Regions from separate parts of the Pseudoalteromonas sp. C12FD-1 genome, predicted to be linked through region 3. Evidence: predicted binding sites of a transcription regulator. Region 3 holds the regulator's gene; each other region holds the start of a gene.

Region 1 (3,218 bases), on a different contig from region 3:
CAGTAGACATATCGGGTTTACTTACCGATTTTACTGCTTTTTGCGCCTGTGGCAATTTATAACCAAGCGCGACAAGTGCCGATACGGCATCGTCTGCGGCATTATTGGCAATTGTTGCATCAGTGGCAGGCTCTATCACGGCGTTATCGCTAAATGGCGTAAATAAATCATTACCCCAATCTTTTAAGCGATCTTTCATTTCGAGCACTAAACGTTCAGCAGTTTTTTTACCCACACCCGGCAATTTAACCAGTGTTGTGGCGTCTTCGTTGTTTACGCAACTTACAAATTGTTGCGCCGACATGCCCGACAAAATAGCTAAGCCGAGTTTAGGCCCCACGCCATTTGCTTTTAACAACTCTCTAAACAGCGCTCGCTCGGTTTTATTATTAAAGCCAAATAGTAATTGTGCGTCTTCGCGTACTACAAAGTGTGTATACACTATAGTGTTTTCGCCAATATTGGGTAAGTCGTAAAAACAGGTCATGGGCATTTGTACTTCGTAGCCTACACCGCTTACTTCTAATAAAATTTCGGGCGGCTGCTTTTCAACTAAAATGCCATTTAAACGGCCAATCATATTTATTTCCTTAAACGTCCTCTAACGGTTTTACTTGCGCTACCCGCTAGTTTAATTAAATTTTGTTCTGAGTGAGCATGGCAAATTGCAATGGCAAGCGCATCGGCCGCATCGGCTTGTGGTGTGCCAGGTAATTTTAAAATATTTTTTACCATGTGTTGCACTTGCGACTTATCGGCGCCGCCATTACCAACCACGGCTTGCTTAATTTGCCGTGCTGAGTATTCAAATACGGGTAGTTCGGCCATAGAGGCTCCCACGATAGCGGCTCCTCGGGCTTGACCTAGCTTTAGCGCGGCATCCGGGTTGTGCGCCATAAATACTTTTTCTATGGCAAAGGTTTCGGGTGAGAACTGCTCTATTATTTGTGTGATCCCTTGGTAGATCATTTTTAATCGTATGGGAAACTCGTGCTCGGCTAATTTAATGCACCCGCTGCCTAAATAGGTAAATTTAGCACCTTGGTGAGCAACTACTCCATAACCCGTTAAACGTGAACCTGGGTCTATCCCTAAAATAATGGCCAAACAGCACACTCATTATTGTTATTTTTCAATAACGGTAATAATGCCAGAGTACTGTATAAATTACCAGTGGCACGTAAAAACAAAAACGCCCGTAACTTAGTACGGGCGTTTAGTGTTAAAAGTAAAGCTTATGCTAAAGCACGTACTAAGCCTTGGGTATTTTGTTTAAGTTTACGAGCAATCATAAAGTAGCCAAGCGTAGCAACAAACACCCCGCCTGAAACTGGCCCTATTAGCCATATTTCAGGGTGCAATTTACCGGCTAAGTCAAACATTTGCTGCTGAACTATTAGCAAAGCCACATCACTAAATAAAGCAGCTACAAACCCAGCTAAACCACCTAATAGTAAAAACTCATAAAGGGTCGCATTTTTTATTAACCGCCCTTTAGCGCCTAAAGTGCGTAGTATTACTATTTCTTGCATTCGCTCACCAAGGCTAGCTTGCACCTGCGATATAAGCACTAATGCACCACACAACACCACAATAGCAAGCACAAATCCAATAGCTAGCGACACCTGCTCAATGGTTGATTGAATTTGCTTTACAAAGTTATCTACATCGATGGCGGTAATGGTTGGATACGTGCGCAGTAACTGGCTAAACGCTTTCTTTTGCTCAGGCTCTATACGTACTGATGAAATATAGGTTGCCGGAAAATCTTTTAGCACGTCGGGGCTTAAAATAATAAAAAAGTTAGGTTTTAGCGTAGCCCAGTTTACTTTACGTACGCTAGTTATTTTAGCGTCAAAAGATTGCGCACCAATTAAAAATGTTAGCGTGTCGCCAATTTCTACATCTAGGCGCTCAAGCATTGATTCCTCAACCGAAGCCTCAGCCACTGCGCCTTCGCCAAACCACTGCCCTTGCACAATTTCGTTTTGAGCTGGCACATCATCAAGCCACGTTAGGTTAAGCTCTCTGCCAATGCCAGAACGTGCTTCTTCATCTTTTTTCTCGTTATCTTGCAACGACACTTTACGCGCAACAAGCTCACCATTTACCGCATTTACGCGCCCGCGAATGGTTGGGTAAAAATCAGATACTAAAATATCGTTTTCTGCGAGGTAATTATTTACAGGCTCAAGCTCGTTTTGCGTAATATTAACTAAAAATGCATTAGGGGCATCGGCGGGTAATTGAGACTGCCAATCTGAGATCATGTCGTTTTTAAGTACAATCAAAAACAACAGCAATTTTATCGCCAACGAAAAGCTAATAAGCTGCACCGCATTTACGTTTGCCCGCTTTTGAATAGAGGCAATAGCTAATGACCAGCTGTTGCCTGGCTTTAAGCCTAATTTACGGCCACCACCAAATATTAATTTTGAAATAACAAACAAAACCGCAATCAAAGCAAGTGTAGAGACAAACAAAATCAGTGTTATTTTAATGTTATTACTAAATAACCACATTAATAAAAACACCGTAAGCGCACTTAAACCTAAGTGCACACGGCTTACAGCTAGTCTATCGCCTAAGTTACGGCGCAAAACTCTAAGGGGTGGAATATCAAATAAATCAAGCAGTGGCTTAATAGAGAACATAACTGCACATATAACGCCTGTGCTAATGGCCACCACCCAAGGTTTAAAACCCGCTGCTGGTAAGCTCATATCCATGCTTTTTGCTAAATAACCAGTGGCAATTTCTTGCAAGCCGTAGCCTATAGCTAAGCCCACAATAACCGCTAAAGCACACACCATTAGTAAGTGCATAAAATATATTTTACGAATTAAGGCACGACTTCCGCCGAGTGTTTTCATCATTGCTACGGGGTCGTATTGGCGCTCACAATAACGCTTTGCCGACACAGCAATAGCGACCGTAGCCAAAATAATGCCCAGCAAACCGGCTAGTAATAAAAAGCTTTCTGCACGGTTTAAGCTATTTGATATAGGCGATTGCCTATCTTTTACGCCATACCAACGTTGGTTTTCAGCCATTTGCGGCTTTAACCATTCATAAAACCGCGTTATGTCGGCTTCATCACCTGCGTAAAGTTGGCGGTAGTTCACTCGGCTGCCAGGTTGAATAACCTCTGTTTTTGCAACATCAGCAATATTTATGAGTACTCTGCGACTACTCGAAAATACATTAAAAGGGGCATC
Region 2 (3,218 bases), on a different contig from region 3:
AGAGCCTGAACAGATAGTAGACGGGAACGCTCTTACACTTATTGTTGCTTTTAAAAGGGTTCTCTATTGCATCTACAGTAGATTGGGGCGACTTGGACGAGAAGAAACAAGGCAAAAAAGAGAGTAAGGCGAAAAAACGGTTGAATCGAGGTGGTGTTTCCAATATGACAATGGCGCGCCTTCATAGTGCAGATCCGGACGGTGAAGTATTAACCTGGTTAAGGGAAATAAGCAGACATCTTCGCTGAATCTGTTAACAAGTGAACCAGGCTGAGCGTTCTGTGCTGGCGCTCTAAACGGCAGCTTATTCAAGGCGCTAGCACATAGAAATTTTTATGCTAAATTCATCTAATACAGCCGACGACCTAGCTCGTTTTTGGGGCAAAGGCGGTTTAGGCAAATGCCTTAAAAGAGCGAATAGCGGCCGTTGATAAAATTTCATCAGTGTGCAAAATGCACGACCTGACCCCGTTTGATCCCATTTTGCAAGAGGTGATGTGGACACATTTACTAGCATCAATAAAGGTGTAAAATGCAGACTTATTAATAAGTTGCAGTTAAGGGATATTCAATGAATGAGCTATTTACTGGTGTGTTAGTTTTCTTAGTGACAGTGATTGTTACTTCTTTATGGAACTTTTATATAAAAGGTTATCTACTTAAAAAAGGGAGTTTGAGCAAATTGTTGAGGATCAGGGGAAAATATTAGATCACTTAGAAGCCAGTACGTTAGTTGCTGAAACTGTAAAAGATAATATTAATCGGCAATTTTTATCCAATGAAAAGTTGTGGGATGTAAAAAAAGATGCATATGACAACATATGGAAAAACGTTTTAGAGCTTGAAGATTTAGTATTAGAGCGGCTTAAGGTAACTGAAATATACTTTGAGGCTTTTTGTAACCATGGTGGTTGGACTGGTCCGTCTGATTATATGCCAGATGAGGAAGTTGAAAAGTTTTATAAATTTGCAGAGGAAGATATTGAAAGACAACAGGCCGAATTTAAGAAGTACAAAAGTGAAAAATACTTGATGGAGCAAAAAAAGGCGGAGCTACAATTTAAGGAAAAAATTGAACGCTTGGTCACCAACCTAAAATATAGCTCAATTTATATGAGCCAAGATATTATTAAAATAATTAACTTTTTAGATAGTGCTCATAAAGAGCAGTTTAAAGATAAAAGTTTCACTTATGAGAACTCAGAAGAGGGAGCTCTTGATGAGCGTGAGTGGTTCGAACATGTAATTTATGAATATGAAGGTTTCATCAGAGAACTCAAAATAAAGAAAGAAGAAATAATTGAACTATGCAAGAAGGAATTGCACCTCTAAAAAATATGTCACCTAGTTTACCTTATACAACGCGGTAAGTTGGATAAACAGAGGGCGTCACCCAACATGATTTCAAATACAGCATTGAAGATCTGCCTCTGGCACAGAACCGCCCGTCGGTTCTAACTCATAATTGTCCAAAAACGAGTTTAACCGACCGTCAGCTTATCGCTCTCTGCTGCCTTCTAGATTAAAGTAAAAAGTTGTGCATTGAGCCTTTAAGCTCAAATATGATTTACTATAAATCTAAAGAGTAGGTGTAATTTTGCATAGCTTCAGTTCGATAACTTACTTATTAAACTATGGGAAGCCTAGAGGAGCATAATAGTTAATTAAGGAAGGGCATTATTCTTTAAAATTTCTTGGTAAGCTTCAGAACCTGAATTATACTGTACAAATAAACAGTATTGAGGTGTGTATGTTCGTTATTCCAATTTATATCGATGCAGGTATTACTGGCTTTGAGTCTCCGGCAGCAGAGTACAAAGAGCTAGGTATATCTATCGACGAGCTAATTATTAAACATCCTAACGCTACATTCATTGGATTAGCTTCAGGTCAATCAATGCAAGATGTGGGGATATTCGATGGTGACTTACTCGTTGTTGATAGGGCTGAAGGTGTAAGCTCAGGGGATGTAATTGTTGCGAGTTACAATGGTTCTTTTGTTTGTAAGATAATAGATAAAACAAACCGCTTGTTAATTTCAGCATCCAAAAGCTACAAATCTGTTTATATCTCACCTGAAGATGACTTTAAATTAGAGGGTGTAGTGACTACTAGTATCCGTTTACACAAAAATAAAATAGAGCTAAGTCGATGTTTGCCCTCGTAGATGCTGTCGCTTTTTACGCTAGTGCAGAGAAGGTATTTGACCCATCTATTCGCTTTAAACCTGTAGTGGTTCTTACAAATAATGATGGATGTATTTGCGCCATATGTCCTATAGCAAGAAAGCTAAACATCCCAAAGTTTCAGCCTTATTTCAAAATTAAAAACTATTTAGAACAGCACCATGTCGTGGTTCGCTCTTCCAATTATGAGCTTTATGCTGATTTAAGCGAAAGGATGATGACAGTTATAAACCGATTTTGTGATGACCATTATGTATATAGTATCGATGAGTCATTTTTACGATTTACAGGGTTCTCGCAAATCATTGATGATTGGGCTGACTACGGACATATAATTCGCCGAGCGGTGTGGCGAGAAACAGGTTTACCTGTTGGAGCAGGCTTTGGCACAACACCTACGCTAGCAAAAGCGGCCAACCATGCAGCAAAAAAGCTATCAGGGTACAACGGTGTGGCCGTTATTAACGATGAAAAATCCCGTAAAGAAATATTAATGCGAATGGATGTAACTGATGTTTGGGGTATCGGTTCTCGTTTAGGAAAAAAACTTAAGTTGATGGAGATTAAGACTGCATGGGACTTAGCTTGCCAAAATCCTAAAACAATGAGGCGTATGTTCAGTGTTGTTGTGGAGCGAACTGTCAGCGAATTAAATGGTATTGCTTGTTTAAGTTGGGATGAAGTAAAGCAAGATAAAAAAGAAATTTACTCCACACGAAGCTTTGGTAAAAGAGTTACTGACCTAACCACATTAAAATCGGCTTTAGTAACACATGGCGCCATTGTTGGGCGAAAGCTTAGAAGACAACAGTCATTAACAAAGCGTATAGTTATATTTGCTGCCTGCTCACCGCACGAAGATGAGCATTATAAAAAGTCACTTTTATATGAATTTCCTGTACCGACATCGGATAGTAGCGTTATAGCTAAGGCCATATCTTCTGTAATTGATGAAATATATAAACCGAATACGCGCTTTTATCGCTGCGGTATTGGAGCGATAGAGTTAGAAAGTGAATCATTTCAACAAAC
Region 3 (3,218 bases):
ACAGCTGTTTTATGAGTATTACTATTAGCAATACGTGCGGCTTTTTGTTTGCTCATGCCTTCATCGCGAAGCGCATCGTACTGATCGTCGTTTTTAATTTGCGGGCCATGATCTACCATAACTTCTCTCCTGAGCGTTTAATTACACAGTGTGTGTATAACTTTCATACATAAACGGTAAAATTAAGCGTAACTAGCCTAACCCGTTTTATAAGGCAAATTAGGTGCCAATGGCGTTTAAACAGGCATTTTCTATTAATAAAGCCATGTTTACCGCTTAGTTGATTTGGTATAAAAGTAAAACTGCGTTAAAGTTTGCGATGAAACTATAAGAGGGTAAAAAGCAGACAATGTCGGAAATTCAATTTTTAAATGTAGATCTAGAGCTTGAGTCTAAACAAGATATTAGCGCCCTAGTGGCAGACTTAAAGAAAAACGCGATGGTTTTACATTATGACAAAGACGAATATCGTCAACTTGCGCGTATTGAAGCCTCAGGTGACATAACCACGCCAGATAAAGCTATTAACCACTTGTGCGAGCTTATTGAGTCGTGTTCTCGTAACGCGCTCAAGCAATGGCTAAGCTGCTCTCGCAGAACCTTTGATATTGGTTTTGAGTCTGGTACGTCACCAAAATGTTTTAATCAGGCGCTGCATGCAGACACGTTATTACGTATATCTGCAATTGGCGCGGGTATGGAAATAACAATTTACCCTATCGAAAAGTAAGCTATTACTTTCGCTCAACCACTGCTGCGGTCATTTTTGATACGCAGCAAAGCTCGTTGCGGCTATTGGTTATTTTTATTTCCCATACAGAACTGCGCTTACCAATATGAAATGCACGAGCCGTTGCTGTTAACGTCCCATTGCGTGACGCTTTTAAATGGCTTGCACTAATTTCCTGCCCTACACAGTAAAACTTTGTAAAATCAACAACAAAATTAGCAGCATAACTAGCAACTGTTTCGGCAAGTACTACATTAGCGCCGCCGTGTACCATTCCCATTGGGTTATGATGCTCAGGTATTGCGGGCATAGTCGCAACTAGGTAATCTTCCCCTATCTCGGTTATTTCTATCCCCATGGTTTTCATTAAAGTACCTTGGCCGTTTATACCTTCATCTAACTGTTTGCAAAGCGCTAATGTGATGGGTTGATACCAAATACTCATAACTACTCCTTTGAATTAAAACCTTGTTTATAGCATTTTATATATGCAATTTTAATAATTACCTAAAATGTACACATGTGTATTTGGTTTAGCTAATTAAAGCGCAATTTAAATTTGCGATTTTTATTTAACTGTATATACTCACAGTTAAATGTACTGTATGGAAAACCAGTTGTATGCGACCATTAACGAAACGCCAAGCTCAAATACTCGAACTAATAAAAGTTTTTATTAAAGACACTGGTATGCCTCCTACACGTGCCGAAATTGCACAAACATTAGGTTTTAAAAGTGCCAATGCCGCAGAAGAGCACTTAAAAGCGCTTGCCAAAAAAGGCGTTATTAAAATGAAGCCAGGCGCAAGCCGCGGTATTCAATTAGTTGAAGAAGAAGAGCCAGAGCAACTAGGTCTGCCATTAATAGGCCGAGTTGCAGCAGGTTCGCCTATTTTGGCGCAAGAACATGTTGAGAGTCACTGTAAAATAGACCCACTTATGTTTAAACCCGCCGCAGACTTTTTACTGCGTGTAAACGGTATGAGTATGAAAGATATAGGTATTATGGATGGCGACTTACTTGCCGTACACCGTACTCAAACAGCAGAAAACGGCCAAGTTGTGGTTGCACGAGTAGATGAAGATGTAACTGTAAAACGCTTAGAAAAAGCAGGCCGAAAAGTATTATTACACGCCGAAAACGAAGAGTTTACCCCTATAGAAGTAGACCTTGAAAACGAATCTTTTAATATTGAAGGTTTAGCTGTTGGCGTAATAAGAAATGCTGACTGGATGTAATTTTAACTATTTTTAAGTCACTTTTTATAAATGCGCACTGTTAAGTGTGCATTTTTGTTTTAAAAAAGACCTTCCACTACCTCAAAGCGGCCTAAAATTATTTAGCCTGTAAACTTTTTTTCACTCATACTTTTATCTTCCTAAGCGTGTTACATCCCTTAATTTTGCTCGTATCTTGGCTGTTAAATAACAATTTAATACTTCGTAATTTAATCAATTTTAAAATATCACTTGATTGTTTTTTATACTAAAACTTGCTTGTTGTACGTTTTTTAGCTAATCATTAATGTGCTGGACTAACAATAACTCACAGCTTTTTAGTTATGAGAACACACAATATACACAAACCTTTTGTTGTCCTAGCGATACCAATTAAAAATAAGATTGGTTAAAAAATAAAAATAACGAATTGGCGTTTAAGCCGTATGCCTCTTCGCTTTGCATTCGCAATAGCATCAAAGGAGCCGTCACATGGGTAAACTGACCTCTACCTTGTGGCTTGTGTTGATTATGTTCCCGCAGCAAGTGCTGGCTAATAGCCAATACAATATGCGCAAGGGCGTAACCGATATAAGTAATAATGTATATCAGCTACACATGACCATATTTTTAATATGTTGTGTGATTGGGGTGATAGTGTTCGCAATAATGTTTTGGGCACTGATTCATCACCGTAAATCTAAAGGGGCAGTCCCTGCCCAATTTCATGAAAGTACCAAAGTAGAAATTCTTTGGACTGCCATTCCGTTTGTTATTTTAATTGCCATGGCAATCCCTGCCACTAAAACCCTCATAGCAATGGAGGATGCCAGTAAGGCCGACTTAACCATTAAAATTACAGGGTCACAGTGGAAGTGGCATTATGAATATATGGGCGAAGACGTAGAGTTTTACTCTATTTTATCTACCCCTCAAGACGAAATAGCCAACCTTGCTAATAAAAACCCTAATTACTTACTTGAGGTTGATAAACCTTTAGTGCTGCCAATTAATCAAAAGGTGCGTTTTTTAATGACCTCAGATGACGTTATCCACTCTTGGTGGGTCCCTGATTTTGCCGTTAAAAAAGATGCCAATCCGGGGTTTATCAACGAAACGTGGACCAACATTAACGAAGAAGGTATTTACCGAGGACAGTGTGCAGAGCTGTGCGGTAAAGATCATGGTTTTATGCCCGTGGTGGTTGAAGCTAAGTCGCAAGAGGACTTTAACGCATGGCTTGCAGATGCTAAGCAAGCTAAGCAAAAAG
Region 4 (3,218 bases), on a different contig from region 3:
TATTGCCCTGCTGCAATTGCATTTACAGCTTTAACTGTTTGCTCATTTGCATCTATTAAACCTATTTTCGTAATAGGTTCAATGCTTTCGCCGTGGTATTCGCGTGCCTCTAAAGGCTGCCATAATGCTTGGCATGCGCCTAAATACGCCACCTCTAAAGCATGCTGGTAACGCGCATCTGTATGTAATTTAGGTAAGTAAATAGCAGGGTTTACACTGCCCGCGGCTTTTGCTTCGTTAATCGCTAGTTTAGCGGCATCAAAGTATCGTCTTACATCATCGTAATCGCGGTTAAGCGGCCCCGTAGGCGCTAAAACAACACGTACATTATCAACCACTAAAAACGTAACTTGTTTACCAATACGAGAATCTACTTTAGCGTGTGATTCGATGGCATCACTTAATGAGTTATTGGCTAATTGAGAAAAGCCATCACTAATTATAATAAGTGCATCGTGAGAAAATGAGTCAAAGCTTGCACTAAGTGATTGTGCAGCTATCGCTTGAGGATATGCCATAAGTAAAGCTCCTGTTAGAAAACATAAGGGGCTATTATCGTTGATATAAAAACACAAAACCAGCCAGCTGCGATGGGCTCATTTGAATCTGGCAACTTGGTGTTACAGTAAAAGTAAACTCTAATCTAGAATGCTCAATTGCAGATTTAAATTAGGTTCATTTTTAACACCTACGCCAATGCCTAATAAGCGCACCGGTTGCTGCATCCCGCGTTGATACGCCTTAGAGAGTAATTCAGTAAAAATAGCGGTATTTAATTGATGATGAGCTTGATCCGCTGAGGTAACAACAAAATTTGCAAACTTTACTTTTACACTTAACTTATTAATACGGTTTTGTAATTGCTGTTTATTTAGGCGCGTGGTGAGCTCTTCAAGTAACCTAGGTAACTGTTCTAAGCACTCTTGTAAGCTATTTTTGTTGTATTCATAGGTGTGCTCAACGCTCAGCGATTTACGCACTCGCTCAGTGGTGACTGTACCAATATATTCGCCAGCACATTTTTGATAAAGCGATACACCAAAATTACCTACGTGCTGTTGCATCCAATTAACGCCTTTGTCGCGTACATCTTTACCTGTGTATAACCCCTTTAAATTAAGCTTTTCAAGGGTTACTTTACCTACTCCTGGTATTTTACCCAGCGGTAAATTATTTAAAAACGCATCAACTTCATCCGGTAAAACCACAAATTGGCCATTGGGTTTATTTTCGTCACTGGCTATTTTGGCAATAAATTTAATGGGGGCAACTCCGGCAGAGGCAGTAAGGCCGGTATCGTTATAAATATCGGCTCTAATTTGCTGAGCAATAAGCGTTGCACTGCCTTTGCATGCGTTGCTGTTGGTTACATCTAGGTAGGCTTCATCAAGCGACAGCGGTTCTATTTGGTCAGTGTAGCGTTTAAATACCGCGCGAATCTGGTTAGAAATTTCTTTATAAACGGCCATGCGCCCAGGCACAATAACTAAATCGGGGCATAGTTGCTTAGCGTGGTAGTTAGACATAGCAGAGCGAACACCATATTCGCGTGCTATATAATTTGCCGTAGAGAGCACGCCTCTGCGGCTATTGCCACCAATCGCTAAAGGCACGCTGGCGAGTTTGGGATTATCGCGCATTTCAACCGCTGCATAAAAGCAGTCCATGTCGATATGAATAAACTTTTTCATTACCACATAACAACTGTTTATTTATACAGTCATTATTAAGGATTCACTTTCAATAAGCAAGTACATTAAAACCTGTTTAGCTTATTAAAAAGTGTAGCGCTTTAAGCCGCACAAGCGTTAAACAGCTTTTTTAAAACGGCTGCTTAAAGCGCTGTGATTTTTTAAAGCAATGTAGCCAAAAAACAAACTCCAATAAAAACCCCGCAGCTAAAAGCATTATACCGCCTGAGGCATTACCCATTGCGTAGCAAGCAAAAGACGCTATAAAAACTAAACTGGCTAAGGCCCAATTAATTATATTTTGCATGTGTGTTCTCGTGTGTTGTTTGTGTTATTTAACTGTAGCTCTAAAAATAAATAGGTACAATCATCTTATAAAAAAACATGGCATTTATTGTCTTGAGCTACAAACACCATATTGATAACCTCATTCATTTAAAACTAAGAGTACACATACATGCAAAGGTTCAAAGATCAGCACCCTATTCATACCGATATCACCGTAGCATGGGCCGATATGGACGCCCTACAACATGTTAACAACGTGGTGTACTTGCGTTATTTTGAAATTGCGCGTATCGATTTTTTAAATAAAATAAATCAGTTTGATACGATAAAACCAGGTGGAATAGGCCCGGTCATTAGTGAAAACAATATTCGCTATAAACGCCCGGTGACCTTCCCAGATACCTTAACCGTAGGTATAACTATATCTGATATTAAAAGCGACCGCTTTATGATGAATTACTCTGTGTTTAGTCACGCTCAGCAAGCTATTACTACCACAGGCTATTCTCAAGTTGTTATGTTTGACTTTAAAACAGGACAAAAAGCGGCGATTTCAGAGCCATTATTATCGGCATTACATCAATTCGCTTAATTAAAAATTATTGCGAATTAATTATCCACTCTCAAGAACTTACATAATTTAAGGATTTTAAATGCAATACAGTCCGTTAGGCAGCAGCGGTGTTGATGTTTCAAGAGTATGCTTAGGCAGCATGACATGGGGTAAGCAAAATACCCAAAGCGATGCCGATGAGCAAATAGCTTACGCACTCGAGCAAGGCGTTAATTTTATTGATACTGCCGAAATGTATGCCGTACCTCCCTCACCAGAAACCTACGGTAAAACAGAGCAAATTATAGGTAACTGGCTAAAACGCAACCAACAAAAACGCGGTGATATTGTATTGGCCACTAAAATTGCGGGCAACGGCTTGTCGTGGGTACGTGATGGCGGCGATATAACACGCAGCGCGGTTATTGAGGCTGTAGATAACTCGCTTAAACGCTTACAAACCGATTATATAGATTTATACCAATTACATTGGCCTAATCGCTCTACCCCACATTTTGGCAGGCAGTGGCCAGGTAAACTCACTTTTAGTGACGTTAATACTGAGCAACAACAAGCTGGTATGCTTGATATTTTAGAGGGCCTTAATGAGTGTGTTAAAGCCGGAAAAATAAAATATTGTGGCCTTTCAGATGACACCCCTTGGGGCATTAGCCAATTTTTAAATT

What was found. Region 3 encodes LexA, which represses DNA repair genes until DNA is damaged. Its sites were predicted from a motif close to TACTGTATNNNNATACAGTA; they were not measured.
Region 1: a site for LexA is predicted at 1,157-1,176, ahead of ruvC (crossover junction endodeoxyribonuclease RuvC). Genes of this name have one in related genera too.
Region 2: a site for LexA is predicted at 1,720-1,739, ahead of WDB87_RS04885 (S24 family peptidase). Genes of this name have one in related genera too.
Region 4: a site for LexA is predicted at 1,703-1,722, ahead of dinB (DNA polymerase IV). Genes of this name have one in related genera too.

The regions. Positions count from the first base shown of each region.
Region 1 covers NZ_JBBEVD010000052.1:30,214-33,431, reverse strand. Annotated here, with positions in the region: gene ruvA (Holliday junction branch migration protein RuvA) at 1-580, opposite strand, end outside; gene ruvC (crossover junction endodeoxyribonuclease RuvC) at 583-1,107, opposite strand; gene WDB87_RS07460 (ABC transporter permease) at 1,236-3,218, opposite strand, start outside.
Region 2 covers NZ_JBBEVD010000044.1:126,111-129,328, reverse strand. Annotated here, with positions in the region: gene WDB87_RS04890 (hypothetical protein) at 787-1,332, shown strand; gene WDB87_RS04885 (S24 family peptidase) at 1,751-2,167, shown strand; gene WDB87_RS04880 (Y-family DNA polymerase) at 2,152-3,218, shown strand, end outside.
Region 3 covers NZ_JBBEVD010000070.1:33,967-37,184, forward strand. Annotated here, with positions in the region: gene WDB87_RS11925 (DUF7218 family protein) at 1-119, opposite strand, end outside; gene WDB87_RS11930 (hypothetical protein) at 350-730, shown strand; gene WDB87_RS11935 (PaaI family thioesterase) at 735-1,175, opposite strand; gene lexA (transcriptional repressor LexA) at 1,352-1,969, shown strand; gene coxB (cytochrome c oxidase subunit II) at 2,441-3,218, shown strand, end outside.
Region 4 covers NZ_JBBEVD010000072.1:41,291-44,508, forward strand. Annotated here, with positions in the region: gene WDB87_RS14525 (M17 family metallopeptidase) at 1-518, opposite strand, end outside; gene dinB (DNA polymerase IV) at 639-1,691, opposite strand; gene WDB87_RS14535 (acyl-CoA thioesterase) at 2,149-2,571, shown strand; gene WDB87_RS14540 (aldo/keto reductase) at 2,633-3,218, shown strand, end outside.